DNA from 3 places in the Candidatus Avoscillospira sp. LCP25S3_F1 genome. Region 3 is predicted to be linked to each of the others. Evidence: a T-box and tRNA genes for the amino acid it is inferred to sense, from the RefSeq annotation. Region 3 holds a T-box; the other regions hold tRNA genes.
What was found. A T-box is a leader RNA that pairs with one kind of tRNA and senses whether it is charged. The one in region 3 lies ahead of ACTQ33_RS08115 (valine--tRNA ligase), so its partner is inferred to be a tRNA-Val.

Region 1 (10,681 bases), on a different contig from region 3:
TGCCGGTGCTGTCGCTGACCGCCGAGGAGACGGCGGGCGCTCCACAGGAACTCGCACAGACTGTGGAGAAAAAACTCCGCTGGTTCTGGGACAATGGCGAACCGTCGCCGGTGGTCCTGGCCTTTCCGGGCCAGCACAGCCCCGATTTCCAGACCATTGAACGGCTGGCCGAGGGACTTCTATCTGGGCTTGCCCCCTTGCAGCAGGCGGGCTTGCCCCTGCTGGTGGCGGTGACGGCGGACATGGCGAAAGCATTGGGACAGGCCATGCTGTGCCGGATGGCCCAGCCCCGGCATCTTCTGTGCATGGACGGATTGACCATGGAAACGGGTATGTATCTCGACATCGGCTCCCCCGTGGGCAGCGCATTGCCCGTGGTGGTGAAAACATTACTATTTGATCGGTGAGGTGTAGGAATTGAAACTGCAAACGACGCTCTTTGGCAAGACATACCAGTTCCGCGATTTGCGGGACGTCATGGCCAAGGCCAACGAGGAAAAATCCGGCGACAAGCTGGCGGGCATCGCCGCCGAAGACGCCCAGGAGCGGGTGGCGGCCAAGGCGGTGCTGGCGGAGATCACCCTGCGGGACCTGTACGAAAACCCCGCCGTTCCCTATGAGCAGGACGAGGTGACGCGGCTCATTCTTGACGGCGTCAACCAGACCATTTACCGGGAGATTGCCGGATGGACCGTGTCTCAGCTGCGGGAATGGCTGTTGGATGAACGGACCACCGGCGACAAAATCCGGCGGATTTCCCGGGGCCTGACCGCCGAGATGATCGCCGCCGTAGCCAAGCTCATGAGCAATCTGGATTTGGTGTACGCCGCCGCCAAAATCCGTGTCACGGCCCACTGCAATACCACCATCGGCCTGCCCGGCACCTTGTCGTGCCGTCTCCAGCCCAACCATACCACCGACGACCCCGACGGCATCATGGCGTCTCTGCTGGAGGGTCTCACTTACGGCGCAGGCGATGCGGTGCTGGGGCTGAACCCGGTGGATGACAGTGTGGAGAGCGTGGAGCGGGTCTTGAAACGCTTTGATGAAATCCGCTGCCGCTGGGAGATTCCCACCCAGATCTGTGTGCTGGCCCATGTGACCACCCAGATGGAGGCCGTCCGCAAGGGCGCTCCGTCGGATTTGATCTTCCAGTCCATCGCGGGCAGCCAGAAGGGCAACGAGGCCTTCGGCTTCGCCGCCGCACAGATTGAGGAAGCCCGGCAGCTGATGCTGACCGAGGGTACCTGTGAGGGGCCCAACGTCCTGTACTTTGAGACGGGCCAGGGTTCGGAGCTGTCCTCCGAGGCCCATTACGGCTGGGACCAGGTGACCATGGAGGCCCGGTGTTACGGCTTTGCCCGGCCCTTCCAGCCGTTTCTCGTCAATACGGTGGTGGGCTTCATCGGCCCCGAGTACCTGTACGACGCCCGGCAGGTCATCCGGGCCGGATTGGAAGACCACTTCATGGGCAAGCTGACCGGCGTGCCCATGGGCTGCGACGCCTGTTACACCAACCATATGAAAGCCGACCAGAACGACATTGAAAATCTGGCGCTGCTGCTGACGTCCGCCGGATGCAATTACTTCATGGGCATCCCCCACGGCGACGACATCATGCTCAACTACCAGACCACGGGCTTCCATGAGACGGCGGCATTACGGGAGATCTTCGGCCTGACGGCCATTCCGCCCTTCCAGAAGTGGCTGGAGGACATGGGCTTTGTGGAGAACGGCAAGCTGACGGCCCGGGCCGGTGACGGCTCCATTCTCTTGGCATAGGAGGGGACGAGATGAACAAGGAAGAACTGAAAGCCATGGTGGCCCAAATGCTGCGGGACATGGGCCAACCTACCGGCAGCACCGCGCCCGCCCCGTCGTCCGCCCCGTCCCACAGCGACGGAGCCGTGGACGACCTGTCCAAAATCGACCTGCGCAAGCAGTATCTGGTGGAGAACCCGGCCAACGGTCCGGTCTTTCTGGCCCTGAAGGCCAAGACCCCCGCCCGCATCGGCGTGGGCCGGGCCGGCGCCCGCTATAAAACCGTGACGCTGCTGCGGTTCCGGGCCGACCACGCCGCCGCCCAGGACAGTGTCTTTTCGCAGGTGCCGGAATCCTTTTACAGAAGCAACGATCTGGTCTACGTCAAGACCAGGTGCGAGGACAAGGACGAATACTTGACCCGCCCCGACCTGGGCCGCCGCTTTGACGAAAAGAACCAGGCCATCATCAAAGAAACCTGCGGCCAGCACCCGAAGGTCCTGCTGGTCATCGGCGACGGCCTCAGCTCCGCCGCCATCGAGGCCAACGCCATGGACTGCGCCCGGGCCATCCGCCAGGGCCTATCCGCCTACGGCATCGAGCTGGGCAAGACGCTGTTTGTCCAGTACTGCCGCGTGGGCGCGTCGGACCACATCGGCTCTCTCACCGACGCGGAGCTGGTCTGTATGCTGGTGGGCGAACGGCCCGGTCTGGTCACCGCCGAGTCCATGTCGGCCTATCTCACCTATAACCCCCGCATCGGCGTGCCGGAGTCGGCCCGGACCGTGGTTTCCAACATCCACCGCCAGGGTACCCCCGCCGTGGAAGCGGGCGCACACATCGCGTCTCTGATTCGGCAAATGCTGGAGAAGAAATGCTCCGGCGTGGCCTTTCGCCAGGGGGTGGGCCAATGACCGGCGATACCCTGCCCGTGGAGATTCTGACGCTGCAACTGATTGCCAACGTCTCCCCCGATCTGGCCCGGCAGCTGGGTCTGGATGCCCGCCACAAGTCCATCGGCCTGCTGTCCACCGACTGCGACGATGTGACGTATATGGCCCTGGACGAAGCGACGAAAAAGGCCGCCGTGGACGTGGTCTACGCCCGCAGTCTCTACGCCGGCGCCGCCAACGCCTCCACCCGGCTGGCCGGTGAGGTCATCGGCATTCTGGCCGGGCCGAGCCCGTCGGAGGTGACGGCAGGGCTGCAAAGCGCCGCCGACTTTCTCCGCTCCGGCGTAGGCTTCCGGACGGCCAACGACGCGGGGGACGTGGTGTATCTGGCCCACTGTGTCTCCCGGACCGGGTCCTATCTGTCGAAGCTGGCCGAGATTCCCCAGGGCGAGGCCATTGCCTATCTGATCGCCCCGCCGGTGGAGGCCATGGTGGCGCTGGATGCGGCGCTGAAAGCGTCGGACGTCCGCATGACCGCCTTTTTCGCCCCGCCCAGCGAGACCAACTTCGCCGGTGGTCTGCTCACCGGCACCCAGAGCGCGTGTATCGCCGCCTGTGACGCCTTTGGAGAAGCCGTCCGGGCCGTGGCCGCCGCGCCGCAGAGTTATGGAGGATGAGTATGGAACTGGACAAGGATTTGCGCTCCCGGCAGGAAGCCCGGGAGCTGATTCAAAAGGCCAAGGCCGCTGCGGACGTGCTGGCCGGATTCAATCAGTCCCAGGTGGACCGGATTGCCAAGGCCATCTGTGACGCCGGTATGGCCCACGCGCAGGAACTGGCCGAGCTGGCCTGCCGGGAGACGGGCTTCGGCAACGTCCCCGACAAAACCATTAAGAATCAATTTGCCGCCCAGACGGTCTATGACGCCATCAAAGACGAAAAGACCATCGGCATCATCGCCGAGCACCCGGAGAAAAAACTGCTGGATGTGGGCGTCCCCGTGGGCGTCATCGCGGGCATCGTCCCGTCCACCAACCCCACCTCCACGGTCATCTACAAATCCATGATCGCCTTGAAGGCGGGCAACGCCATTGTCTTCTCCCCCCACCCCAACGCGGCCAAGTGTACGCTGCGGGCCGTGGAGATTGTGGCCCAGGCGGCGAAGCAGGCCGGATGCCCCGACGGGGCCATTTCCGCCCTGCCCACCCCCACCATGGCGGCGGTGGAGGAATTGATGCGCCACGATCTGGTCAAACTGATCTTGGCCACCGGCGGCCCCGGCATGGTCAAGGCCGCCTATTCCTCGGGCCGTCCGGCCATCGGCGTCGGCGCGGGCAACGGCCCGGCCTATATCCAGAAGACCGCCGACGTGCCAAAGGCCGTGGCCGCCATTGTCAAATCGAAAACCTTTGACAACGGCACCGTCTGCGCCTCGGAACAGAGCGTCATCGTGGAGGCGTCCATGGAACAGACGGTCCGGGCCGAGATGCGGCGGCAGGGCTGCCACTTCCTGGACAAACAGCAGGCCGACCGTCTGGCCGGATTCCTGTTCCGGCCCAACGGGGCCATCAACGCGGCGGTGGTGGGCAAGACGGCGGCGGAGATCGCCCAGCTGGCAGGCCTCAGCGGCGTGCCGTCCACGGCGAAAATTCTGGTGGCCGACGCCAGGGAAGCGGGCCACGATCAGCCCTATTCGAGAGAGAAGCTCTGCCCCATTCTGGGCTTCTTCGTGGAGCGGGACGAGGATGCGGTGCTGGAAAAATGCTGTCAGATTCTCCGCAACGAGGGCAGCGGCCACACCTTCTCCATGCACACCAACGATGAATCGGTGGTGCGGCGGTTTGGCGAGAAAATCCCCGTCTCCCGCTTCCTGGTCAACACCCCGGCCACCTTCGGCGGCATCGGCGCGTCCACCAATCTGTTCCCGGCCCTGACTCTGGGCTGCGGCGCCGTAGGCGGCAGCTCGTCTTCCAACAACATCGGTCCTCTGGACCTCATCAACATCCGCCGCATTGCCTGGGGCGTCTCCGACGGTGTCCCCCGCAGCAGCGGCAATACCACCGCCCCCGTGTCCTCCGCCGTCGTCTCCGACGACATGGTGGAAGCACTGGTCAACAAGATTCTGGCAAAACTGCAATAAGTAACGGATAAAGGAGCGTTTACAACATGGCTAACACAAATGCACTGGGTATGATCGAAACGAAGGGTCTCGTCGGGGCCATTGAAGCCGCCGACGCCATGGTCAAGTCCGCCAACGTCCAGCTGGTGGGCCGCGTCCAGGTGGGCGGCGGTCTGGTCACCGTCATGGTCCGGGGCGACGTGGGCGCGGTGAAGTCCGCCACCGAGGCCGGTGCCGCCGCCGCGGAAAAGGTGGGCGAAGTGGTGTCCGTCCATGTGATTCCCCGCCCCCATGCCGAGGTCAACGGCATTCTGCCCTCCGGCAGCGACGGGTCCGGCGAGGCGTAAGCCGTGGCGCTCTTTACAGAGAGCAGCGTCCGGGCCTGTATTCGGGTGAAGGACGGCCGCCGGGTGTTCTATTTAGGCCCCGGCGACCGCCTGACCCCGTCGGCCCGGGAGTGGCTGCGGCAGGAGCGCATTGAGATCGTCCAGGGGGAGCAGCTCAAGCCGAAAACGTATGAGACTCTGTTCGGCGGGACATTGACGGAAAAGCCCGAGCATATGACCCATCTGCGGGGCAACCTTCTGGTATTCAAGGACCATCCCCGCATTGAGTTCCGTGGCCAGATCGACCTCTTGGAAGCGGAGCTGCTGCTGGCCCAGCGGACGGCCATGGCCGATGGCCGGGAGGACATGGCGGACCATCTCCAGGAGATTCTCGATTTTGTCCGCAGTCTCATCCGGGCCGACGTGCTGGACGAGCCGGTGCAGCCTCTGCATCTGCTGGGCCTGACGGTGGAGGAATTGCGGGAGCGGAGCCACGCACCACAAAAATACTACGGCCAAAGCCATTTTATGCCCTCCCGCCACGATTCCCCCACCCTGCTGGCCATCAACAAGGTCCGCACCGTCATCCGCCAGGCGGAGCGGGCGGCCTACCGGGCCTTTCGGGACGAAAACGGGGTGGTAAGCCGGGACGATATCATTCTGGCCCTGAACCGGCTTTCCAGCCTGTGCTGGATTTTGGAGATACAACTGAAAGCGGAACAAAAGGAGGTGGAGCCATGAATCTGGTGGAGCGCGTCACGGACGAGGTCTGCCGCCGTCTGTTTCTGGAGGTGGAGGCGTCTGGCCGTCACGTCCATCTGACGGATGACCAGGCGCAAACGCTGTTCGGCCACGGCCTGACCAATGTGCGGCCCCTGTCCCAGCCGGGCCAGTACGTCTGCGCCGAGCGGGTGACGCTGGTGGGTCCCAAGGGCAAGCTGGAGCGGGTGGCCGTTCTGGGACCGGCCCGGAAGGAGGCCCAGGTGGAGATCTCCCGCACCGACGCCTATACCCTGGGCATCGACGCCCCCGTGCGGCTCAGCGGCCATGTGGAAGGCACGCCGGGCATTACCCTGGTGGGCGACCATGGACAGGTACAGCTGAACCAGGGCGTCATGGTGGCCCAGCGCCACATCCATATGACGCCGGAGGATGCGGCCCTGCACGGCCTGAAAAACGGCGATACCGTCTCTCTGCGGTGCCTGTCGTCCCGGCCGGTGATTTTGCAGGGGGTGTCGGTGCGGGTCAGTCCCCAGTTTGCCACCTTTGCCCACATCGATCTGGACGAGGCCAACGGCTGCGGCCACAAAAAGGGGGACCTGGGGATGATTGTCCATGGTTGAAGAACAAATCATCGAAGAGGTCCTGCGGCGTCTGGAGGTTGCCGGACCCCGTGCGCTGCTGATTGGGCGGCGGCCCGCCGACAGTCTGGGCTATGCGTTCACCGGCCACGCCCCCTATGACGCGGTGCTCATCGGTTCCCTGACGGCGGAACAGCTGCTGCAATTTTCCGACAGCCGGGTATTGGACGCCCTCTTGACGGGGATGCCGGTCTATCTCTACGAGGGCGGTCTCACCTACCGCCGCCACAGCGCCACGGCCAACCGGGCGCTGTGGGGACGGCTGATGGCGGCGGAGCGGACGCTGCGCCAGTGGGGCGTTCGGTTTTACGGCGGGAGAACCGGCGGCAGCGGCGGCCATACGGTCATCACCGCCGCCCGGGCCCGGCAGCTTTTGGCCCAGAAGCAGCGGCCCCCGGCGGGGGCGGTGCTGACGCCCATGGCCCGGGAGCTTTTGGAGGGAGGCGGGTTGTCGTGAAGATCGCCACGGTACTCTGCTCCGTCTGGGCCACCAAAAAGTCCCCCGGCCTGCTGGGCCACCCGCTCCAGCTGGTGTCCACCGAAAGTGGACAGCTGGTGGCCGTGGACCTGGTGGGGGCCGGTGTGGGGGACAAGGTGCTGCTGAGCTTCGGCAGCGCCGCCCGCATGGAAAATCCCCACGCCCCCGCCGACGCGGCCATTGTGGGGATACTCGACCAGTTGGAGGAGTTGGAATCGTATGTCCATCAATGAACTGATTGTTTACCTCATGGTAATTTTCATGGTGCTGGGCGCGCTGGACCGGATTTTCGGCAATCGGTTCGGCCTGGGACCCCAGTTTGAAGAAGGCATTCTGGCCATGGGCTCTCTGGCCCTGGCCATGATCGGCATTATCTCCCTGGCCCCGGTGCTGGCAAATCTGCTGCGGCCGGTGCTTGGTCCCGTGTTTCGGGTCTTCGGCGCGGACCCGGCCATGTTCGCCGGGTCCCTGCTGGCCTGCGACATGGGCGGCGCGCCCCTGGCCATGGAGCTGACGGAAAACCGGGATGCCGCCCTGTTCAGCGGCATCATTGTCGGCTCCATGCTGGGCCCTACCATTGTCTTTACCATTCCCGTGGCGTTGGGCATCCTCAAAAAAGAGGATACCACCTATCTGGCCAAGGGCGTGCTGGCGGGCATCATCACCATTCCCCTGGGCAGCTTTGTGGGCGGCCTGGCGGCGGGTTTTCCCGTGGGCATGGTGGCCGTCAATCTGATTCCCATTGTGATTTTCGCCCTGCTCATCGTTCTGGGCCTCTGGAAATTTGAATCGGCCATGATTAAAGGCTTTTCGATTTTCGGCCGCATTGTCCTGGCGGTTATCACCATCGGCCTGGCCGCCGCCATCATCGAAAAGCTGACGGGGCTGGTGGTCATTCCCGGCATGGCCCCCATTGAGGAGGGCATTACGGTGGTGGGCGATATCGCCATTGTCCTGGCTGGCGCGTTCCCTCTGGTGTACGTCATCACAAAGGTATTCCGGAAACCGCTGATGAAGCTGGGGAACCTGCTGGGGATGAACGATGTGGCCGCCGCCGGACTGGTGGCCAGCCTTGCCAATTCCATTCCCATGTTCGGCATGGTGGAGAAGATGGACCGCCGGGGCAAAATCTTAAATATTGCCTTTGCCGTGTCGGCGTCCTTTGTCTTTGGCGACCATCTGGGCTTCACGGCGGGCTTTGCCCCGGAGATGCTCACCTCGATGATCGTGGGCAAACTGGTGGGCGGTGTGACGGCCATTGCCGTAGCCCTGTTTCTGACGAAAAAGGAGGCGGCCCATGGATAAGGAAACCATACGCAATCTGGTGCTGGAGGTCCTGCGGGAGCAGGACGATTCCCAGCGGGTCCGGTCCATTCCCCTGCCCACCCTGTCGGTCCGGCCGGAGGACCGGCTGGATACGGGCAAGCCGGGGGACCACGTCTATACACGGGACCTGTTCACCCTGAACCAGAGCCCCCGGCTGGGGGCCGGGCTGATGGAGATGAAACAGACCACCTTTGACTGGACGCTGACCTATGACGAGATTGACTACGTCATCGAGGGGCAGCTGTCCATCCACTGTGACGGCCGGACGGAAACGGCCGGTCCCGGCGAAGTCCTGTTGATTCCCAAGGGGAGCAAGATTCAGTTTGCCGCCCCGGACTTCGCCCGCTTCCTCTATGTGACTTACCCGGCCGACTGGCAGAGTTCGAGCTAGTCAAAACGCGGTTTTGACCGGCTCGAGCGCGCCCGCAGCGGTACGTCGCTGCAATCGGTACTGGGTTCGTCTTCATATAGATCGGCCCCGGGCAATCGCCCGGGGCTATTGCGCTTTGGGGATGTGGGACTATGCAAATCTGCAAAAGTATGGTATACTGACGGTGCAACAGGAACTTTTTTCCCAGTTTTCGACAAAACACAAGGAGGGATTTCCATGAAATCCATATGGTTGCGCCTGGTTGCGCTGGTGTTGGCCCTGGGCCTGCTGGCAGGCTGCGGCGCTTCACCCACCGCAGAACCCGACGACGCGCCCACCAAGGACAGCGCGGCGGAGAAAGTGCCCACCGAGTCCACGGAGGACAGCGACGACGTGCAGCAGGAGCTGGCCGAGGACGAGATTCCCGACATTGCCGTGGTGGACGAGACGGAGGTCACCCTGTATCTGCCCAACGACAACGCCGATGGCTTTGATACGGTGACCGAGACAGTGAAAGCCAATCCCCAGGGCATTGTGGACGCCCTGATTGCCCATAAGGCCCTGCCCGAGGGCGTGACGGTCAACGACTTCCGCATGGAGAACAACGGCACCGAGACCACCACGGGCGAGGGCGACGAGGCCACTGTCAGCTATACGCCCGGCGACAGCCAGATTTTCCTGGATGTGTCCCAGGCCTTTGGCGACGCGGCAGCCACCACCGGCACTGCCGGAGAGACCATGCTCCTGGGCAGTCTGGTCAATACCATGCTGACCTATTACAACGCCCAGACGCTGACGCTGACCGTGGACGGGGCCGTGCTGGAAACGGGCCACAATGTCTACGACACCCCCTTTACCATGATGGAAGTGGAATGACGCTTTTTTTGGGGCTCCTGGGAGCCCCAAAAATTTTTTTCAAAAACCTCTTGCATTTTTTGAAATTCGTGCTATAATATCAAAGCAGTCAAGCGACGGAGGCTTAGCTCAGCTGGTTAGAGCGCCTGCTTCACACGCAGGAGGTCGATGGTTCGAGTCCATTAGTCTCCACCAGTTTAAAAAAGACACACCATATGGTGTGTCTTTTTTTGTTGTTTATTCCATTTTGGAGCCGCAATAGGGACAGTATTCCCCGTTGCTGCGGCCCAGATGCCTTTCGCAGTAAGGACAGCGGTAAAACAGCAGATTGAATATGGAACCCCCGCATAACACAACAAACCCCAGTCCAATGAGCAGCGCACGGTTGCGCCACATCCCCAACAGCAGGATCATACAGCCGGTCACGGCAATTCCAGCGACCACTTTTCGGACCGTGCGCGGCGATTCATACCACATGGTCCCACCTCCCGGCACAAATTGAAACAGCGGGAGCAACACCCCGCATGGCGTGTTCCAGATTGTTATTCATTGAATTTTGGCACCGCAGTGGGAACAAAACGCACCAGTGTTTCGGTCCAGAAATTTCCCGCAAACGGGACACCGGTAGTACCGCAGATGAATGACCAAACCCACCAGCAGAATCACCACGCCCACGGCCCAGAGCAGCATGCTTGTGAAGCACACCCCCAGCAGCAGCACACCGCCGCCGGACAGATACAATCGCATCACAATGGTTCGGACGGTGTGCAGAGAATTTTTCCACATGGTCCCACCTCCTGGCACAATTTAAAACAGCAGTTTATTCCATTTTTTTGCCGCAATAGGGACAGTATGCGCCGGTGCTGCGGTCCAAAAATCTGCCGCAGTGGGGGCAGCGGTAGTACATGAAATGGATAAGTACCGCAACGATCAGCAGCAGCACCCCTATCACGGTCAATGCAGTCACTTCCATCATAGCGCCCACCAGAGCCAATACCGCCCCGGACAGCATGAACCATCCGACGACCTTCCGGACGGCACGCGGTGAATCTTTCCACATGGTCCCACCTCCCAATCCCTTTTTTTTAGTATACCACGGTTTTCTCCACCCTGCAATGTGGAATCCCTGTCACCATCTCCCCTGCCGCCGCCTATACTGGAAGGAGCGTATTTTTGAGAAAGCAGGGATTTG
Region 2 (10,681 bases), on a different contig from region 3:
GAAGGGTGCAGATCACGACGGGAAAGGCGCCGCCGGCCAGTTCATATTGCATGGGAATACCTCCTTGTATCTATGGGATGGCTCCATCATACGATGGAATGGACGTTTCGTCAAGCGGACAGCGGCCACCCCGTTGCCGGGATGGCCGCTGTCCTTGGAGTGTGTATGTTTGGAGGTGTATGGATTCCTATGGAAAACAATCGGGAAGCATCAGACCTTGGCGATGTCGCTGTCCTTCATTCCCAGACCACGCATGATGTCGTCCAGGGCGGCGCGCTTCTCGGGGGCCAAAGCCGGGCACTCATAAGAGTTCAGCAGGGCGTCCATGCGCTTGTGGATGGAATCGTAGAGGGCCTGGTTGGGATCGCCCTTGGTGTTGGAGTGGATGGAAACCTGATGATACCAGGGGTCGATGCGGCAGCGCTCATAGGTGTGGTCCAGGGTGATGTATACGCCGCCTTCGTCCTCAATGGCTTCCTTGATGGCGTCGAACGCCAAAGCGTCTTCGTCGCAGGGCAGATCGGAGAAGTAGTACTTCATACGGGTGAAGGTCTCAATATCCAGCAGGAACTTCTCGAAGCTGACGGTGTTGAAGGAGTGCAGGGAGCCGCAGGCGTGCATCATCAGGTTGGCGCCCTCGGCGAAGGACTCGAACATGCTCATGGCGCTCTCCACACCGGCCTGGGCCGTCAGACCGGAAGCATCGGACATACCGCCGCCGCTGCGGCAGGCCAAGCCGTACTTTTTGGCCATCAACGCACCGTACTTGGCCTCCTTGACGAAGCCGGGGCTGGCGTTGGAAGCCTGCATATTCTTCATATCGCTGACGGTGGAAGCAAAGCCGTAGACCACAGGGGTGCCGGGACGGACCATCTGGGCGTAGACGTTGATGCCCAGGAATTCGGCGTTGGCCTGGGACACGTTGCCGGCCAGGGAGATGGGGCCTGTAGCGCCGGCCATGTTGCCGGGGGCGATAACCAACGGCTGACCGTTGAGGGCGCAGACGTCAATGGTATCGATGGTGGCTTCGGTGACGCCCAGAGGGCTCAGGGGAGAGATCAGGTTAAAGGTACAGGGGATTTCGGTGATGTCGCCGTCGAAGACAATGCGCATCATCTTCATAATGTTTTCGGCCTGGACCTTGCCGCCGCAGACAGAGAACAGCGCCTTGTCGGAACGGCAGAGGGTGGCGTACACCATGGCCTCGGCGGAGATTTCTGCTTCGATGTCGGAGGGTTGGGCCAGGATACCGCCGTTGATGGCGAACTCCTCACTCTGCTGGACGATGACGGCCAGCTTCAGGAAGTCATCAAAGGTAGCGGGGCGAACGGTGCCGTCGGTCTCCACCACGGAGGGGCTGCCGTAACCGGGGGTCATATAGATGTCCTCGGTGTTCATCTTTACGTCGTACTTGCTGTTGCGGGCACGAACCACAAAGTCCTTCTTGGCCACGGCCAGAGCGTCCATAACCTGCTGCTCGGTGAAGTACGCACGGTTGCCCTCTACACGGACACCCTTGCTGCGCAGCAGCTCCAAGGCGTGCTCGGACAGAAAAGCGATACCGATTTCCTCCAGAATGCGCAGGGTATTCTTGTGGATCAGCTCCACGATCTCAGCGTCGCGGATGGCCTGCTGCTCTTTTCTCGTCATGATGCGTTCCTCCTAAATAGTTGTGGATATGGAATTCAGCGAGGGTAATCACAAGGGTAATCTTGATTACTTTTTAGGGTAAAAAGGAAATACTGATACGCGGGGTACCAGTATTTCGCACAGGTCAGGGGGTGGCGTCCAAGGGCACGCCGGCGGGCAAAAACCGCTGGAACAGAGTATAAATCAATTGATAGCATTCCTCGGCAGCGGACCGGATTTGGCTGTCGGTCATGGTGACGCCGGAATACTGGGTGAAAATGCCGTTGAATACGGCCACAGTCAGGCGGCTCAACAGGGTCGCGTCCTCCAGGGACAGGACGCCGGCATGGGCGGCCCGCCGCAGGCGAAGCAGTTCGCGCTCCTGTAAATTGTTGCTGAAAATAATGCTGGCGGAAAAACCATCAAACCGCCGTTGGACCTCGGGGAACATCTGATAATATTCGTAGACGCAATCTTCCAGCATATCCCGATGGTCGCTGAAAAACATCAGCTCATAATAGGGCTTGTTGCGGAAGGCTTCCTCGATGAAGCATTTCCATAACAGAAGATCGATCTGGATAGAGGACAAATCCTCCCGGGAGGACAACCTGATAAACTCAATAATGTACGGTTCGAGAAACCGCACGGAAGCCAGCATAATCAGGTGTTCCTTGTTTTCGAAATGTTTGTAGAGCACGGCGCTGGTACATCCGGCCCGTTCGGCGACTTTGCGGATGGTGACACTCTCAATGCCCTCTTGCTGTAGAATCTCACTGGTGATCTCAATGTAACGGATTTTACGAAGTGGCTTCAAGGAGTCACCGCCTTTGGTAATCTTGATTACCATAAATATATACGGTATTATATCAAATGTCAAGTAAAAACTACCGAATGGTTTTTGTGTACTTTATATAAAAATGGTACAAATACCGACTGTGGGCCACTTTTTGCACAACAGGGGATTGACAAAGAACCCAATCTGTAGTATCCTGTAATCAGTAATTAGAATAATTCTAATTACTAAAATTAAAAGCAAGACAGCCGGTGCTGGCCGCAGCATGGGGCATACCGGTTACAAAACAATGCAAACAGGAGGAATTTACCATGAGAAGTATTACCACATTGGATTTGCAGTACGCCCACAGATTTTACGGCTTTAAAGGGGAAGCCCAGTACCTGCACGGCCACACCGGCGTGCTGACCATCGAAGTAGAGGACACCGTGGAGCCCGGCGTCAATATGGTGTTCCCCTGTAACGAGATTCAGAAGACGGCCTGGTCGGTGCTGAAGAATTTTGATCACGCGCTGATTCTCCGGGAGGATGATCCTCTGCTGCCCGCCATTCTGGACGTCTATGAGAAGCAGGGGATCCGCAACGGTGCGCCCCAGAACCAGATGAAGGGCCCCGCCTTTGAGACGGCACTGGCCAAGGCTTACCCCGAATGTCGTCTGGTGGTTACCAAGGAGACCATGACCGTGGAGGGCATGATCAAGATCGTCTATGATCTGCTGAAAGATAAGCTGAACATTGCCAAGATCACCTTTACCAGCGGCGTCAATGCGGCGTCCGCTGAGTTTGACACCCACAATCAGATTGACCGCTGCCCCCTGTGCGGCATTGCCCTGAACGAAAAGGGTGTTTGCCCCAAGTGCGGCTATAAAAAGGGCTGAGTTGCCCCAATCACAACCGGGCGTGCCGTTGGCGGCACGCCCGGTTCAACCTGTTGAGAAACCCGGTTTATGCTTGATACATAAACCGGGTTTCTTAGGTAAACGATAACGGACTCGAACCGCTGACCGAACCGGGGCCTGCGGCCCGGTTCCCGCTGCGGCGGGGTGATTGAAATAGCGAAGGGTCAGCGGATGAACCTTTTCAGTAAAAAAGAAAAGAGGCAGGATATCTCCTGCCTCTTTGGTGGACGATAACGGACTCGAACCGCTGACCCTTCGCACGTCAAGCGAATGCTCTACCAGCTGAGCTAATCGTCCAGCGCCCCATTATTATATCCCGGGGCTGTGAAAAAGTCAATAGGTTTTTTAAAAAATTTTTACGCGGTTTTTTGTGACAGATACAGGGCAATGAGATAGTCGGCGACGGCCCCGTAGGACTGAACGCCATCTTCCTGGTCGAAGGCTTTCAGATAGGCATCGTTGGCCTCCTGGGCCACCTCCTGGACTTTACCTTCATATTGGGCGTAATGGGTGTTGGCGGCGGCGCAGTCGGCCCGCACCTGTTTCGAGGCTGTTTCCCACACCTGAGCAGCCAACTCCCGGTCGGCGCTGTGGAGGGCGTTATAACAGTAGACAAAGGCCGAGTAGGCGCCGGAATAGCGAAATTCCACATTGTCTGATGCCATGCAGGCCAGATACGCGCAGAAGTTGGCGTCGTTCTCGGCGGCATAGCCCTGACGGTGGGCCAGCTCGTGGCACATGGTAAAGGGCAGGGAAGCGGCATAGGTATCGGGATTTACATTGCTCTCGCCGGTGAAGGGAATAAAGATACCGGTAATGCCGGAATAGGAGTACAGGGGCCAGGCCGTTAGCTTTTTAACCGTGGCTCCGGCTTCCGTAAAGCAGTCGTACTGCCGGGACAGAGCGGCGTAACCCTTGCCGGCCGCTTTGGCCAGGGTGGAGAAGTCGGAAAATTGGGTGACGTTCTGACTGTCGGACGGCATCTGGGCGGCCAGGGTGTTGGCCTGTTCCGCATACCAGAGGGCGGCATTGTAGACCTCGTCCACCGAATAGGGACGGGTTTTCAGCCCCATACGCTCTCCCACCGTGGGGCCAAAGTGGTTCAGCCCCCACAATGCCACAAACAGCAGTACCAGGGTGCAGACGGTGACCAGAACGCCGGACAGCCACCGGAGGACCCGGCCCCGACGCAGACACTCAATCAGCGTATAGATAGCCCAGAGAATCAGCAGCAGCGCCAGCACTTCCCACACGGCAAAGGGGACCACGCCGGTGAGCCCAGACAGAACCGACAGGGCTTTTTGGGAAAATTCCTGGTAGCAGTCAAACATGGGGGCGGGAGCCGCGGCGCCGATGGCCAGCAGCAGTCCCGTCAGTACCAAAAGAATTGCGGAGAAGATGACACGGGAAATGGTTTTCATGGGATGCTCCTTTGGGTGTGCAGAGTCATTACACTATAGTTTACTGCAAAGCTATGAACAAATATACCATAAACTTCCGAAAAATAAAAGGGAAACCGCCGCTTTTGGTTGACAATCCGGGGTGAGGGGATATAATGATACTGTTATATCACCGGCGGGGCGCGTCATTGTTGCCAAGTGTCGTTCCTCTGCCGCATTACGGAGGCTTTGAAAATGCTGAAAAACACCGAAAAGACCATGGACAAGATCGTTGCCCTGTGCAAGGGCCGCGGCTTTGTGTTCTCCGGTTCCGAGATCTATGGCGGCCTGGCCAATACCTGGGATTACGGCCCCCTGGGCGTGGAGCTGAAAAACAACGTCAAGAAGGCCTGGTGGAAGAAGTTCGTTCAGGAAAACCCCTACAACGTGGGTCTGGATTCCGCCATTCTGATGAACCCCCAGACGTGGGTGGCCTCCGGCCATTTGGGCGGCTTCGCCGATCCCCTCATGGACTGCAAGGAGTGCAAGGAGCGCTTCCGCGCCGACAAGCTCATTGAGGATTGGGCTGCTGAAAACGGCGTGACCCTGGAGAAGCCCATCGACGCCTTCTCCCAGGCGGAGATGAAGGACTTCATCGAATCCAACAACATTCCCTGCCCCACCTGCGGCAAGCATAACTTTACCGATATCCGTCAGTTCAATCTGATGTTCAAGACCTTCCAGGGCGTCACCGAGGACGCCAAGAACACGGTCTATCTGCGCCCCGAGACGGCCCAGGGCATTTTCGTCAACTTCCAGAACATTGTCCGCACCACCCGCCGCAAGCTGCCCTTCGGCGTGTGCCAGGTGGGCAAATCCTTCCGCAACGAGATCACCCCCGGCAACTTTACGTTCCGGACCCGCGAGTTCGAGCAGATGGAGCTGGAGTTCTTCTGTGAGCCCGGCACCGATCTGGAGTGGTTCCAGTATTGGAGAGGCTTCTGCCGCGACTGGCTCCTGAGCCTCAACATGAAGGAGGGGAATCTGCGCCTCCGTGACCACGACCCCGAGGAGCTGTGCTTCTATTCCAAGGCTACCACGGACTTTGAGTTCCTGTTCCCCTTTGGCTGGGGCGAGCTGTGGGGCGTGGCCGACCGGACCGACTACGACCTGACCCAGCACCAGACCACTTCCGGCAAGGATATGACCTACTTCAACCAGGAGAAGAACGAGCGGTTTATCCCCTATGTGGTGGAGCCCTCTCTGGGCGCCGACCGCGTGACCCTGGCTTTCCTGGTGGAGGCCTACGACGAGGAGGTTGTGGGCCAGGACAAGAACGGCAACGACGATATTCGTGTGGTCATGCACTTCCACCCGGCCCTGGCGCCCTTCAAGGCCGCCGTCCTGCCCCTGTCCAAGAAGCTGACCCCCGCCGCCGAGGAGCTGTACCACGAGCTGCAAAAGGACTTTATGGTGGACTTCGACGACGCTGGTTCCATCGGCAAGCGCTACCGCCGCGAGGATGAGATCGGTACGCCCTACTGCATCACCGTGGACTTCCAGACCGTGGGCGACGACAAGACTCCGGCGGATCACTGTGTCACCATCCGCGACCGCGACACCATGGACCAGGTGCGCGTACCCATTTCCGAGGTCAAAAACTGGCTGGCCGAGCGGGTGAAGTTCTGATCGCCGACTTCCAGGTTATTTATTGATGGATCAATTTCATCCGGGGGTGCTGTGATGCAGCACCCCCGGTACTTTTGCGCAAATTACCAAACGGAGGAACACCATGGGAAAAGCCATCGACGCATATAAACGCTTCCGGGCGTTTTTAGACCCCTGCCGCCCGGATACGCCGCCCCGCAGACGGTGGCTGCTGACAGCCCTCACGTTGCTGGCGCTGGCGGTGGGCGTTTTGTATCTCACCTGTACAGGGCTGCTCATCGGGTCACTGTACTTTGTACGGCCGCGGCTCATGAGCTATTTTGCCATTCCTGGACTGGCGGCGCTGAACCTGCTGGTGGTGGCGCTGCTGATGGCCTTCTTCTTTTTTCTCACCAATCGGGCCTGGGCGGCCTTTGCCCTGTCGTCACTGCTGGTTCATGCTGCCACCATGGCCAACTATTACAAGGTGATTTTCCGGGATGACTATCTGGCCTTCGAGGATTTAACGCTGCTGGGACCGGCGGCGGCCATTGCCGGGCAATACAATATTGAATTGCAGCCCCTGTTCCGGAAGGTGATCCTGCTCAGTATTGTGGGCACGGTGGTTCTGTGGCTCCTGTGCCGCTGGCGGCTGCGGCGGCGCTGGACTGCGCTGGGGTTGGTGCTGACGGTGGCCGTCAGTGTGGGCGCCTTTCAGCTGTGGTACCGGGACGATAAACTATACAGCAGCTTTCACAATTTGGAATTGTTCAATGAGTGGGTACCCAAAGAGAAGGCCGCTTCCTACGGCTTTTTCTACACCTTTGTTCACTCCATTGTCGATGTGCTGCCGGACCCGCCGGAGCACTATTCCAAGGAGCGGGCCCAGGAACTGCTGGCCCAATACCCGGAGGGAGATATTGATACCAAGGTCAATGTGATTGCTGTTATGCTGGAGAGCTTTTCCGATCTGTCGGTGCTGGAACCAACGGGGCTGCAGGCCGATCCCTATGCGGCGCTGCGGGATATTTGGGCTGAAAGCTGTCACGGGACGCTGCTGGTGGACACCCTGGGTGGCGGCACCATCAACAGTGAGCGCAGCTTCCTGACAGGATACACCTATCCGCAGCCGGACTACGGCCATCCGACGGAGTCCTTCGTCCGGTATTTTGCCCGACAGGGTTATGTCACCGAGGGGTCCCACCCCGGCCACGACTGGTATTATGACCGTCAGAATGTCAATCAGAATCTGGGCTTTGACCAGTATTATTTCTCCGAGAATTTTTACAGCAGCCGTACCGACGCCGAATATGCACCGGACAGTGTCTTTTTCCCCGGTGTGCTGGAGCTGTACGAAAACCGGGACCCGGATACTCCCTACTTTGGATTCCATGTGAGCTACCAGGGACATTCGCCCTATGTGGCCACGGAGCGCCTGTACGACACGGAGTATGTGGAGCGGGGCTATCTGACGGAGGCCAGCTACAATATGGTCAACAACTACCTGGGCGGCGTAGCCAATACGGCAGAGCAGGTGGCCGCCTTTACGGAAGCCTTGCGGGATGAGGAAGACCCGGTGGTTCTGGTGTTTTTCGGCGACCATAAGCCCACATTGGGCAGCGCCAACAGCCTCTATACCGAGCTGCATATGGACCTGAACCGCAGTACCGGCGAGGGATTCCGCAATTTCTACTCCACACCCTACTGGATTTGGATGAACGACGCGGCCAAGGAGGCCCTCGGCACGGACCCGGCGGGGACAGGCCCCGACATCGGACCCTATTTTCTCATGGCCCAGGTTTTTGAGGTTTGCGGCTGGTCGGGACCGTCGTATTTGCAGTATCAGCAGGAATTGCGCCGGACGCTGCCGGTGATTCACGCGGAGGGAACGTTCCTGGAAAACGGCGTATGGACAAAACAACTTTCGGTAAATTCTCAAAAACTACTGGAAATACAGGAGATTATGCAGTATTATTTAAGACGGACCAAATACAAGTAATGGGGTTTGGAGCCCCTGGTTAAGGACTTTGTATGCGGAACCGGCATCCGTATGGAGATGTCGTTGGATAACTTCTTATGGAAAAGGAAGGATCGCTATGGAAAACAAGTATCAGGCTCTGGCCGTCAATGCGACCAAAGCCCGTCTGCTGGCAGTCCAGATGGTACATGATGCTGCCTCCGGTCACCCCGGCGGCTCCCTCAGCTGCCTGGATGTGCTGACCACCCTCTACTTCCACGTTATGAAGGTAGACCCCAAGAACCCCCGTGACCCGGACCGTGACCGCTTCGTCATGTCCAAGGGCCACTGTTCTCCCGCCCTGTATCCCACGCTGGCCCTGCGCGGCTTCTTCCCGGTGGAGGATCTGAAAATGTTCCGCTCCATCGACGGCCATATGTCCGGCCATGTGGAGATGCACCACGTTCCCGGCGTAGATATGTCTACCGGCTCCCTGGGCCAGGGCATCTCCGCTGCCGTCGGCATGGCGCTGGGCGGCAAGCTCAATCACAAGAACTACCGTGTCTACTCCATCCTGGGCGACGGCGAGATCGCCGAGGGCCAGGTGTGGGAGGCCTTTATGTCCGCTGCCAAGTACAAGCTGGACAATCTGTGCGCTGTCATCGACGTCAACGGCCTGCAAATTGACGGCCGCACCGCGGATGTCATGCCCTCCGAGCCCCTGGACAAGAAGTGCGAGGCCTTCGGCTGGCATGTCATCAAGATCGATGGCCACAACTACGACGAGATCGTCAAGGCCTTCGAGGAGGCTGCCGCCACCAAGGGTCAGCCCACCATGATCCTGGCCAAGACCGTGAAGGGCAAGGGCGTCAGCTTTATGGAGAACGACGCCGGCTGGCATGGCAAGGCGCCCAACGACGAGCAGATGGCCCAGGCCAAGGCCGAGCTGGAAGCCAAACTGAAGGAATTGGAGGGCTAAATCATGGCAGAGAAAATCGCAACCCGTGCCGCCTACGGCAATGCGCTGGTAGAGCTGGCTGAAAAATATCCCGATCTGGTGGTGTTTGACGCCGACCTGGCGGGCGCTACCATGACCAAAGGCTTTATGAAGGCCTATCCCGACCGCTTCTTCGATATGGGCATCGCGGAGTGCAACATGGTGGGCGTGGCCGCCGGCCTTTCCACCTGCGGCAAGAAGCCCTTTGTCAACACCTTTGCCATGTTCGCCGCCGGCCGTGCCTGGGAGCAGGTCCGCAACAGCGTCTGCTATCCCCACCTGAACGTCAAGGTCATCGGTTCCCACGGCGGCCTCAGCGTCGGCGAGGACGGCGCCACCCACCAGTGCATCGAGGATTTCGCCATTATGCGCGCCATCCCCGGTATGGTGGTTCTGTGCCCCTGTGACGGCCATGAGATGCGTCTGGCCACTGAGGCCCTGCTGAACTATGAGGGCCCCGCCTATATGCGTCTGGGCCGCCTGGCTGTGGAGACGGTCACCGATTCCATCGAGGGCTATACCTTTGAGATCGGCAAGGCTTCCAAGCTGGTTGAGGGTAAGGACGTGACCATCATCGCCACCGGTATGATGGTGCAGATGGCGCTGAAGGCCGCCGAAGCGCTGAAGGCCGAGGGTATCTCTGCCCGCGTGCTGGATATGCACACCATCAAGCCCCTGGACGAGGCCGCCGTTCTGGCTGCCGCCAAGGAGACCGGCTGCATCGTCACCACCGAGGAAGCCAACGTGCTGGGTGGCCTGGGTGCTGCTGTCTGTGAGTACCTGGCCGAGGCTTGCCCGGTACCCGTGATCCGTCATGGTGTCAACGATGAGTTTGGCCGCTCCGGCAAGGCCGAGAAGGTTCTGGAAGCCTATGGGCTGACGCCTGAGAAGATCGCCGAGTGCGCGAAGAAGGCTGTTTCTCTGAAAAAGTAAGCAGCGCTGATACAATAAAAAGACCGTCGAACAACCGTTCGGCGGTCTTTTTTTGTATCCATCAACTTTCCATCTGGCGGCCCAGAAACGTCGCAATAGTCTGGGCCAGCTTCTGATCGTCCTCAGACAGGGGCGGCTCATCGGCCTGGGTCACCAGGACCACACTGCCCAGAACGTCGCCCTCGGCCAGGATGGGGGCTGCGACGCCGACAGTGTGATGGTCGGAGCCGTCTACCACAGGGACCGGCTGGACGCCGGGGGCGTATCGGTAGGATTTGCGTTGCTCCATCAGCTGCTCCAGGGCGTTGGAAACACGCTTGTCGCCCAGCTCCCGACGGTGACCACCGGAAAGGGCAATCACGGTGTCCCGGTCGCTGATGGCAGCCAGATGGCCGGTATTCTTGTAAATGGACTCACACAGTTGACCGGCAAAGTCCGACAGGTCTC
Region 3 (10,681 bases):
CCCGGTGTTATCAACCACCAGCTGTTCCCCAGCTTGCCGGTCTCCCTGTTGGGAACGGACAATCAATTCTTCCAGAGCCGCACTCACGGGCGTTCTCCTCGTTTTACAATCTTCCGCTTCATATGTACCGTAGTACCCTTTCCCGGCTGAGAAGTCACCCGCAGTTCATTCATAAAGCTCTCCATGATGGTAAACCCCATGCCGGATCGTTCCGCGCCGCCGGTGGTGAACAACGGCGTCTTTGCCTGGTCAATGTCGGCAATGCCTCGTCCCTTGTCCCGAATGGTCAGGTCCAGCACACCGTCGCCGGTGATTCTCGCTTTTAATGTAATGATGCCAATTTCATCGGGATATGCATGGACAATGCAGTTGGTTACCGCCTCGGATACCGCTGTTTTGATATCGCCCAGCTCGTCCAACGTCGGGTCCAGCTGGGCCGCAAAGGCCGCCACAATGGACCGGGCCAGCCCCTCGTTCACCGATTTGCTGGGAAAGGTCACCTGAATCTGGTTTTCATATTTCATCTTATGTGCCGCTCCTCTCCGGTATCTCAATGAGTTTTGCCATACCCGCCGCCTCCAACACCTTATAGGGTTGGGCCGGAATGTTTTGCAGGCGTATTTTGCCGCCAATCTCCCGCATCCGGCGAACAGCGTTGATGACGATGGCGATGCCGCTGGAATCCATAAATGTCACATCCCGAAAATCCAGAATGCACAACGCTGGCAGGTAGGTATCTATCTTACCGCCAATGGTTTCCATGGTCTCCCGGGCACTGTGATGATCAATCTCGCCGCTGAGGGCAATGGTCAACTGCTTGTCCTGCAGATAACTGGTCATGGGCTCTCATCCTCTCCGCAAATAATAAAAGCGCACACGGAGACAATTCCGTGTGCGCTTATTATACAGTTTTTGGAAAATAAATCCTGTCGAAGTCCGCCACAGAGGACGAAGTTTTCCGGGATTTTTACTTTTTCAGCCGCTTCTCGGCCTCTTCCAGCTGAGCGATCAAAGCCCGGGCCTTCTCAGCCTTTTCTTTCTCCGCATTGACCACATTTTCCGGAGCACGGGAAACAAAGTTCTCATTGCTGAGCTTACCTTCGATGGATGCCAGATTCTTTCTTGCTTTCTCCAGTTCCTTGGCGATACGCTCCAGCTCCTTCTCGATGTCCACCAGCTGGTTCATGGGAATGAACATCTCCGCATCGGCAGTAACACAGGAGACCATGTCCTCATGACCCGCGGGAGCGGTATCCGCAACCACCACCTGATCAGCGTAAGCCAGACGGGTGATGAAACCGGCGCCCTGTTCAAAAACATCCCGCTTGCCCGTGACCACATAAAGGGTAGACTTTTTGGAGGGCGGCACGTTCATTTCCGCACGGCGGTTGCGGACGGCACGGATGGCGTTCATAATCGCCTCCATGGCCGTCTCTTCCGTCTTGAAGCACAAATCCTCCCGGAACTTGGGCCAGGACTGGACCATGATGCTGTCACCCTCGTGGGGAATGGCTTGCCAGATTTCCTCCGTGAGGAAGGGCATAAAGGGATGCAGCAGCTTCAGGAACTGATCCAGCACATACAGCAGCACTTTCTGGGCCACGGTCTTGCTGGCCTCGTCCTCGCTGTAAAGCCGGGCCTTGGTCAGCTCGATATACCAGTCACAATAGCTGTCCCAGATAAAGTCGTAGACCTTCTGAACGGCAATACCCAGCTCATACTTGTCCAGGTTCTCAGTAACCTCTGCGATGAGGGTGTTGAGCTTGGAAAGAATCCACTTGTCGGCCAACTCCAGTTCCTCCATGGCCGGCAGCTCGTTCTTCTCAATTTTCAGATTCATCAACACATAGCGGCTGGCATTCCAGATCTTGTTGGCGAAATTGCGCATGGCCTCGCAGCGCTCCACATAGAAACGCATGTCGTTGCCGGGAGAGTTGGCGGTGACCATGTTCATGCGCAGGGCGTCAGAGCCAAAGCGATCGATCATTTCCAGAGGATCAATGCCGTTGCCCAGGGACTTGGACATCTTGCGGCCCTTATCATCGCGGACCAGGCCGTGAATCAGCACCGTGTGGAACGGCGGCTTGCCGGTGTGCTCACAGCCGGAGAAGATCATACGGGCCACCCAGAAGAAAATAATATCGTAGCCGGTAACCAGTACATCAGTGGGATAGAAGTATTTGAAATCCTCCGCATTCTTATCGGGCCAGCCCAAGGTCTCAAAGGGCCACAGGGCAGAAGAGAACCAGGTATCCAGCACATCCTCGTCACGGGCGATATTCTTACTGCCACACTTCTCACAGCAAGTGGCATCCTCGCGGGACACGGTCATATGGCCGCAATCGGCACAGTACCAGGCCGGAATCTGGTGGCCCCACCACAGCTGACGGGAAATACACCAGTCGCGGCAGTTTTCCATCCAGTTGGTATAGGTCTTGGTAAAACGCTCGGGAACAAATTTGGTTGCGCCGCTGTTGACACACTCCAGCGCAGCCTCTGCCAGAGGCTGCATCTTGACAAACCACTGGGCGGAGATAATGGGCTCCACATCGTTGTGGCAGCGATAACAGGTACCCACGTTATGGGCGTGGTCCTCGATCTTTACCAAGTAGCCCTGCTCCTCCAGGTCGGCCACAATGGCCTTTCTGGCCTCGTAACGGTCCATACCCTGGTACTTGCCGCCGAACTCGTTGACCTTGCCGTTGTCGTCCAAAACGCGAATCACTTCCAGGTTATGGCGCAGGCCAACCTCAAAGTCGTTCGGATCGTGGGCGGGGGTCATCTTCACGCAGCCGGTACCAAACTCCATATCCACATACTCATCGGCTACAATGGGAATTTCCTTGTTGACCAGAGGCAGGATGCAGGTCTTGCCTACGATATTCTGATACCGCTCGTCGTTGGGGTTCACAGCCACACCGGTGTCGCCCAGCATAGTCTCAGGACGGGTGGTGGCCACGATAACGTCGCCGGAACCGTCGGCCAGGGGGTAACGCAGATGCCACATATGGCCGGGCTTGTCCTGGTACTCCACCTCGGCGTCGGACAGAGCCGTGACACAGTGGGGACACCAGTTGATGATGCGGCTTCCCTTATAGATGAGGCCCTTTTCATAGAGGCTGACGAATACCTCGCGGACAGCATTGGAACAGCCCTCGTCCATGGTAAACCGGGCCCGGTCCCAATCGCAGGAGGCGCCCAGCTTTTTCTGCTGCTCCACAATGCGGTTGCCGTACTTATGCTTCCAGTCCCAGACCTTCTCCAGGAACTTCTCACGGCCTAGGTCATAGCGGGTCAGGCCCTCCTTACGAAGTTCCTCTTCCACCTTGATCTGGGTAGCAATACCGGCATGATCCACGCCGGGCAGCCACAGGGCAGAATAACCTTCCATACGCTTAAAACGGATCAGCACATCCTGCAGCGCCGCGTCCATGGCATGGCCCATGTGCAGCTGGCCGGTCACATTGGGAGGCGGCATGACGATGGTAAAGGGTTTCTTTTTGGGGTCACGCTCGGCGTGGAAGTAGCCGCCCTTCTGCCACATTTCATAGATGCGGCTCTCCACTTCCTGCGGCTCGTAGACCTTGGACAGTTCTTTTGCCATAGTGTTTCTTCAACTCCTGTCAATTCTTTCGCAAGGGCAGGGAGAAATAAAAATTCCCGACAGCTGTGCTGTCGGGACGAAATCAACATTCCGCGGTACCACCCGGTTTCCCACTCTAATAAAGCGGGCCACTTGCGCCTCTGTAACGGGAGGACCCGAAGGGGCCTACTGCATCGGTTCAGCCCTCCGCTCAAAGGGGACGTTCCAAAGCCGCACCGCAGACTTGCACCATCCGTCTGCTCTCTGAAAGGGGCCGCACTTTGTACTCTTCCTCGTCATCGCGTTTCCAATATTAATTCGATGATACACCATCTTTGGGAATTTGTCAATCTATTGTACGGAAAAAGCGGACAGCCACCCAAAGGCGGCCGTCCGCACAATCACTCAGATATCCTCGATAATAGGAGAAGGCTTCTTCTCCTGTGGGTTGGTCAAGGCGTTGAACTTGGCACGGGAATCCTGTACACGGGCCAGTGCCTCGCTGATGGATTCTTCGGTGCGCTTCAAAGCGTCATCTACAAACTCATTGGTTACCTGGCGCAGCTCCTTAAGCTTCACCTGAGCTTCCTTAATCATTTCATTGGCCTCGTTCTGCGCCTCCAGGTAAACATTTTCCTTGGAGATCATCTGCATGGCCCGCTGTTCGGCCTGCTTGAGGATATTTTCCGCCTCCTTTTTGGCGTTGGTGATGACCTCGTTACGGGATTCCACAATGGTCTTGGCCTGCTTCATCTCGCCGGGCAGCTGACGGCTGACTTCGTCCAACAGATTCAGAACCTTGTCCCGCTCAATCACACACTTGTCGGTGCCCAAGGGCAGCGACCATGCATCCCGGATAATGTTGTATATGCTGTCAATGATTTCGTCAATGCTGTTCGCCATGCTACATTTCTCCTCAAACAGTTTGATTCATTCGTTTTACGCAGTCAGGAATGATCTCCTCCGGCAAAAAGTCGCTGAGATCGGCGCCGTGACTGCCCAGCTCCTTGACCACACTGGAGCTCAAGTACATAAACTGGTGTTCCGACGTTAAGAACATGCTGTCCAGATTGGGATTCATCTTGTGGTTGATGAGCGCCATCTGAAACTCTTTCTCAAAATCTGTCGCAGCCCGCAAGCCCTTGACTACCACGTTGACGTTGTTCTGCTGGGCATACTCCGCCAGCAGCGCCGAGGAGCTGTCTACGGTCACATTGTCCAGGCCCTGCGTCACACGGCGGATCATATCCACCCGCTCCTCCAAGGTGAACATGGGCCGCTTATCCACGTTGACCATTACACAGACGATGAGGCGGTCAAAAATCTTGGCGGCCCGCTGGATGATATTCAGATGCCCTTTGGTAATGGGGTCGAAGCTGCCGGGGTAAATGGCTGTTGTCATGGTTCCTCCCTATGGCTGTCCTTGCGGTACAGCGTGACCAGTGTCTTTCCGTAGCGGTAATCCTTACCGGACGAAAGGCCCGGAAACTGACCGGGGTGGGGTTTTTCCACCGGTCTCTCGCAGATTATTATACCACCGTCTGATAAAATGTCAATTTCCGATATTTTCTGTAGTGCTGTCTCCAGAAACACCTCGGCATAAGGCGGGTCCAGAAAAATCATGTCAAACGTCTGACGGCACCGGCTCAAGTAGTCCAGATAATCCCCCTGGACCGTCTCCGCCCGGTCGCTGAGACGGGTGCGCTTTAAATTCTCCCGTATCAGCGCCACGGCCTCTCGTCGGGCATCCACAAAGACGGCATGTTCCGCTCCACGGCTCAATGCTTCAATCCCCAGCTGGCCTGTGCCGGCAAACAGGTCCAGAACCCGGCGGCCCTCAATTTCAAACTGAATGATACTGAATACCGCCTCTTTGACCCGGTCGGCCGTGGGACGGGTCTGTAGCCCGTCGGGGGTCTTGAGCCGGACGCCTCGAGCGGTTCCCGTAATGACTCTCATGGTGTTTCCTCCTCTGTATGGGGATGGTAATGGGCATAGACCGCCTCTGCCGCCCCCTGGGGCAGCACCTCTAGCAGCTGTTCCCGAGTGGCTTCCCGGATACGCTTCATGGATTTGAATCGTCGCAGCAGCTGCTCCCGCCGTTTGGGTCCGATGCCCTCGATAGCGTCCAACTCCGAACCCCGCATGCGGCGGCTGCGGAGCGTCTGGTTGTAGGTGATGGCAAATCGGTGGGTCTCCTCCTGGATGCGGCCCACCAGCGCAAACACCGGCGGCTGCCCGGCAATGCCGATTTCGCTGCCGTCGGACCGGGTTAATGCGCGGGTCCGATGGCGATTGTCCTTGACCATGCCGAAGACTGGAATCCTCAAGCCCATGTCGGCCAGCTGCCGTTCCACCACACCGGCATGGACTGCACCGCCGTCAATAAACAAAGCGTCCGGCTTTTCGGAAAATCCCTCATCGCCTTGGAGCAGACGGCGAAACCGGCGCTCGATAATCTGCCGCATGGATTCATAATCATTCTGGTCATCCAGTTCCTGCAACTTGAAATGCTTATAATCCCTTTTCAGCGGTTTGCCGTCCTGAAATACCGTCATGGAAGCCACAATGTCCGATCCAGCCAGGTTGGAGATATCGTAGGCTTCAATGCGCTCCAACTTGTCCATGTTCAGCATGGAGCAAAGCATACCCAGCGCGCCCTGGACCCGTTCCTCCCGGGATGTCACCCGTTCAGCTTCCTCCCTGGCGTTTTTGTTGGCCAATTCCACCAGCCGGACGTTGTCTCCCCGCTGCGGCACCCGCAGATGGACTCGACGGCCAAACTCTTCCCGCAACAGCTGTTCAAATAACTCCGCGTCTTCCATGGCAAAGGGCAGTAAAATTTCTTTGACGATGCCCTGTCGGGAAAGATAATACTGTTTGACCAGGCTGGATACCGCCTCTTCAGGACTGTCAGCCGGCGGCAAGATCTGATAGTCTTTATCCAACAGGCTGCCGCCTACATAGTGCAGCACGGCAAAGCAAGCCTTGGCCTCACTCTGATAGAAGCCCACCACGTCGGTATGGGCCATGGTGCCTGCCGTCACCAGCTGTTTCTGGCTCAACGCTTCCAGAGAGCGCAGCCGATCTCGCAGGGCTGCCGCCTGCTCAAATTGCAGGCTGTCGGAAGCGGCCAGCATTTTCTCCCGGATATCTGCCGCCACATCCTGATATTGTCCCCGCAGCGTCTTGACCACCTGATCCATGGCGGCCCGGTATTGCTCCCCGGTCTGCCGGGGCTGGCACCATCCATCGCAGACGTTCATATGAAAGTTGAGACACGGCCGGTCCTTACCAATATCCCGCGGGAACTGCTTGTGACAGCCCGGTAGCTTCCAGGTAAGACGGATGGTGTCCAGCACGCTTTGGGTCACGCCACGACCGCCGAAGGGGCCAAAATATTCGGCTCCGTCGTTCTCCACCCGGCTGACAATTTTCATGGTTGGGTACGGCTCCCGCAAGTCAATGCGAATATATGGATACCCCTTGTCATCCTTCAAAAGGATGTTGTACTTGGGCATGTGCCGTTTGATGAGGGAACACTCCAGCACCAGAGCCTCAAACTCCGACCGGGCCACAATGGTCTCAAAGGAGTGAATATGCGACACCATCAGCCGCGTTTTGGGCGTGTGGGACGCGGAATCCTGAAAATACTGGGAGACACGATTTTTCAGCCGCTTGGCCTTGCCCACATAGATGATCTGACCCTGCCGGTCGGACATGAGATAGACGCCCGGTTCATAGGGCAGCGACAGTGCTTTGTCCCGCAATTCTTCCTTGGTCATAGTCCCTCCAAACCGTAAAATGAAAATGGCTGTCTCGCGCCGCGGAGCGATCACGCGGTCATCGAGACAGCCATCCGACGATGTGAATCAGAAAATTTCCTTCACGAGCATCTCAGAGAGGGCAGTAACAGCCTCCTGCTCATCGGGGCCCTCGGCAATCAGATTCACGCGGGTGCCCTTGGTAATCCCCATGGAAAGAACACCCAACAGGCTCTTGGCGTTGATACGGCGTTCCTCCACCTCAACCCAGATGCTGGACTTGAACTCGTTAGCCTTCTGGATGAAATAGGTCGCCTGCTTGTTGTGCAGACCGGATTCACATTTTACGATAGACTGCTGCATGTACATTTTGGTGTCACTCCCTCAAAGTTTGGCGTGTGTCTCGCATACCAGCTATTTGTATGATAGCGAATATATGAAAAATTGTCAATCTTTTTTGATTGATTTCACTAAAAGAACTGCGCTGTTTTTCCAGTCCATTCCATATCCGCCCCTTATGGCAGATTGTCCGCCGTGTAAAGCCGGTTTAAGCTATAGACGGAAAAACCGGCGCTTTCTCCGTTGACCGTGATCTTCACCTGCCGTACCGGGTCCAGAGACAGCAGCGTTTCCACAATGGAACGAATGGCCATTCGTTCCGCCGTGCCATCCCCTGCGCAATTTAACAGTGCACTGGAAAAATCCGCCTGACAAAATCCGTCGCGCACATCGACCCATTGGAGGGTTGTCCCAGACGGCAGCGAGTTTTTCAGACCGTTTCGATCGGAAAATGCAGTCAATTTCTCCAAAAGCGTCTGTTCTATGGGAATCTGGGCCAGCTGCCGCACCGATACCGGTACCGGCGACAGCAAAATATCGCTGCCGCCCCAGACATAGAGGGTCGCGTCCGTCTCATTCAAGCCCTGACGTACCACGTCCATAGCCGTTTCGTCCCGGACCAGCTCTCGATCCAGATCCATGGTGTAGTACAATCCCACAGGCTCCCCTTCCACCAGTATCCGCACCGTGCGGATGGTATCCAGCTCCGTCAGCGAATTGACCAGAGATAATACGGTCATCCGTTCCATCAAACCCGCCGTGGGCTTATTGTATAAAAATTCAGCCGACAAATCCACGGTGCAGCAGCCATCCTCCACAGAGAGCTTGCGCAGAACCGTACCCTCCGGCATCGTGGCCACCTGCCCCGCCTCCGCAGGGCCGGCCAACAGCTGCTGTACCACATAGGTCGGAATCTCCCCCGCTGACGCGAAGATTTCCTCCCGTTCCGCCGAGACCAGATAGCGGCCGTTGGCATCCGCAAAGTAGAGCCGCACCGTTGTGGCTGTATTGACTGTACTGCTGTCGAGATAGAGAAACTCCTGTCCAGTCAGCACCGCCGCACTTTCTCCGATGGCGGCGTCTGATGCCGTCTCCAGACAGACCCCCTTGAGCTCCGGCAGCTGCATGGCCGTCCGGGTCAGACAGGCGGCAGCCAATGTCTCCGACATGCCCCCCAGCTGATCCCACGGCTCGTTGAGTACCATCGTCAGGACACCATCATCCAGAGAAATTTCTACGCATTGCAGTCCCTCTGGGAACGGAGAAACCAGGTCTGCCCGGTCCGGCCCGGCCAGATATCCGTTGAGAATCTCTTTCCAGTCTCCCAACGGTTGGGACAGTGACCGGATTTCACTGCCCAGAACGCCCTCATTCTGTCCAAAGGAGCGCTCCGACTGGAGGTAATAGCAGGAGAGGTCCCAAGTTCCCGGATCGATTGGGTCATTGGAGCAAGCCGTCAGCAAACCGCCACACACCAGCAACATCCACAGGATTACCCGTTTCATGTCTCTTCCTCCATACCAAAAAACGGAAATGTCAGCGTGAATCGCGTACCGCCTTCTTCCCTCCGCTCTACCGTCACGGTACCATAGTTTCGTTCCACCAGATCATGGACGATAGACAGTCCCAGTCCACTGCCGCCAGCCTGACGGGAGCGGGCCTTATCCACCCGATAGAACCGGTCAAACACATAGGGCAGCGATTCCTCTGGGATGCCGATGCCGCCATCCTCCACAACCAGTACCACATCCTCTCCTTCCCGCTGTAGAAACACGCCCAAATATCCGCCGTCCACGTTGTATTTAATGGCGTTTTCCACCAGATTGAATGCCATCTGATAGATATCGTCTCCCCGAGTAACCACTGTGCACCCCGGGTCCAGTTTCGTTTCCAGCCGAATTTGCCGCAGCTGCGCCAGGGGGGTCAGAAGCCGTACCGCTTTCTCCACCACCGGCCCCGGTTCCATAACCATAAAGTCCTCTTTTGGCGCATCCTCCAGTCGATTCAGTTCCAGGAGTTTCTGCGCAATCCGGGTCAGGCGGTCGGCCTCATTGCCGATATCACCTACAAATTCCCGCACCGTATCCATGTCCATCTCGTTTTGCAGAATCGAATCCGACAGGAGTTTGATCGATGCCAACGGCGTTTTCAACTCGTGGGAAGCGTCGGAGACAAATTGCTGGCGGGTAGCCTCAGAGGTCCGCAGACGTTCCGTCAGCTTATTGAACTCTTCGGCCAATACGCCCACTTCATCGTGGCCCCACAGGGCAATCCGGTGGGTGTATTCCCCTTCCCGCAGCAGCTGGATGGAATCCAAAATCAGCCGCATTCGCCGGGAGAAAATCAGGGCAAACAGAATGGAAAACAGCACGATTGCCGACCCCAGCACCAGGGAAATCCGCACGAGGTTCAGTTCCAGCGCCGCGATGACAGCGCCCAAATCCGTATCGTACTCCATGAGATAAACTGAGCCGATCAGCTGATCGCTGCCATTGTAGATGGGCATACAGGCCCGGCTTTCCAACGCTGCGCCGTCATAGATGCAATAAAACACCACGTTACCCTGTAACGCCGTCACCACCTCGGAAAAGAGAATCATGCGGCCCGTGGCATTGTCCTTGGTCAGCGAGTCGTACACCGCTTTGCCGGTGGCGTCGGTCACCGTAACCCGGTTGGCGTCCAGATCACCCAGTAGCGCAATAACCTGAGCCACATTGTCACCACTGAGCCGCTCCAAACCGGCCAGCGACGATACCACCAGCTGCACCTTACCCTGGAGAGATACCTCTTTGCTGCGGAACATCATGTCCCGGGTGGTGCTGGCAGAATAGACGTTGAGAAACACCAGCACCACAGCTGTAATCAGCACGTATGTCAGGGCATAGCGGATCTGCGAGCTGCTGCGCAGAAGCAGCAGCCGTCGTTTAAGCTTTGAAATAGTAGCCCACTCCCCATTTGGTCAGGATATATTCCGGCGAAGCCGGATTGTTTTCCA

Region 1: it encodes a tRNA-Val, which carries the amino acid that the T-box ahead of ACTQ33_RS08115 (valine--tRNA ligase) is inferred to sense. The anticodon was not compared.
Region 2: it encodes a tRNA-Val, which carries the amino acid that the T-box ahead of ACTQ33_RS08115 (valine--tRNA ligase) is inferred to sense. The anticodon was not compared.

What each region holds. Positions count from the first base shown of each region.
Region 1 is NZ_JBQKJT010000001.1:261,602-272,282, forward strand. It holds gene ACTQ33_RS01460 (ethanolamine ammonia-lyase reactivating factor EutA) at 1-407, shown strand, start outside; gene ACTQ33_RS01465 (ethanolamine ammonia-lyase subunit EutB) at 418-1,782, shown strand; gene eutC (ethanolamine ammonia-lyase subunit EutC) at 1,794-2,675, shown strand; gene eutL (ethanolamine utilization microcompartment protein EutL) at 2,672-3,331, shown strand; gene ACTQ33_RS01480 (acetaldehyde dehydrogenase (acetylating)) at 3,334-4,794, shown strand; gene ACTQ33_RS01485 (BMC domain-containing protein) at 4,821-5,120, shown strand; gene ACTQ33_RS01490 (ATP-binding protein) at 5,124-5,840, shown strand; gene pduL (phosphate propanoyltransferase) at 5,837-6,442, shown strand; gene ACTQ33_RS01500 (hypothetical protein) at 6,435-6,917, shown strand; gene ACTQ33_RS01505 (EutN/CcmL family microcompartment protein) at 6,914-7,171, shown strand; gene eutH (ethanolamine utilization protein EutH) at 7,158-8,243, shown strand; gene ACTQ33_RS01515 (cupin domain-containing protein) at 8,236-8,655, shown strand; gene ACTQ33_RS01520 (GerMN domain-containing protein) at 8,872-9,510, shown strand; tRNA gene ACTQ33_RS01525 (tRNA-Val) at 9,608-9,684, shown strand; gene ACTQ33_RS01530 (hypothetical protein) at 9,727-9,966, opposite strand; gene ACTQ33_RS01535 (hypothetical protein) at 10,036-10,275, opposite strand; gene ACTQ33_RS01540 (hypothetical protein) at 10,310-10,549, opposite strand.
Region 2 is NZ_JBQKJT010000010.1:101,992-112,672, reverse strand. It holds gene ACTQ33_RS10670 (TIGR00266 family protein) at 1-52, opposite strand, end outside; gene ACTQ33_RS10665 (trimethylamine methyltransferase family protein) at 211-1,650, opposite strand; gene ACTQ33_RS10660 (TetR/AcrR family transcriptional regulator) at 1,775-2,443, opposite strand; gene ACTQ33_RS10655 (6-carboxytetrahydropterin synthase) at 2,734-3,300, shown strand; tRNA gene ACTQ33_RS10650 (tRNA-Val) at 3,543-3,618, opposite strand; gene ACTQ33_RS10645 (DUF3810 domain-containing protein) at 3,678-4,742, opposite strand; gene ACTQ33_RS10640 (glycine--tRNA ligase) at 4,956-6,389, shown strand; gene ACTQ33_RS10635 (LTA synthase family protein) at 6,493-8,346, shown strand; gene ACTQ33_RS10630 (transketolase) at 8,444-9,283, shown strand; gene ACTQ33_RS10625 (transketolase family protein) at 9,287-10,234, shown strand; gene ACTQ33_RS10620 (stage V sporulation T C-terminal domain-containing protein) at 10,296-10,681, opposite strand, start outside.
Region 3 is NZ_JBQKJT010000007.1:98,449-109,129, reverse strand. It holds gene ACTQ33_RS08130 (SigB/SigF/SigG family RNA polymerase sigma factor) at 1-87, opposite strand, end outside; gene spoIIAB (anti-sigma F factor) at 84-524, opposite strand; gene ACTQ33_RS08120 (STAS domain-containing protein) at 526-840, opposite strand; gene ACTQ33_RS08115 (valine--tRNA ligase) at 968-3,604, opposite strand; T-box leader at 3,674-3,892, opposite strand; gene ACTQ33_RS08110 (hypothetical protein) at 3,989-4,486, opposite strand; gene coaD (pantetheine-phosphate adenylyltransferase) at 4,500-4,985, opposite strand; gene rsmD (16S rRNA (guanine(966)-N(2))-methyltransferase RsmD) at 4,982-5,542, opposite strand; gene uvrC (excinuclease ABC subunit UvrC) at 5,539-7,368, opposite strand; gene ACTQ33_RS08090 (HPr family phosphocarrier protein) at 7,456-7,716, opposite strand; gene ACTQ33_RS08085 (GerMN domain-containing protein) at 7,863-9,191, opposite strand; gene ACTQ33_RS08080 (sensor histidine kinase) at 9,188-10,555, opposite strand; gene ACTQ33_RS08075 (response regulator transcription factor) at 10,611-10,681, opposite strand, start outside.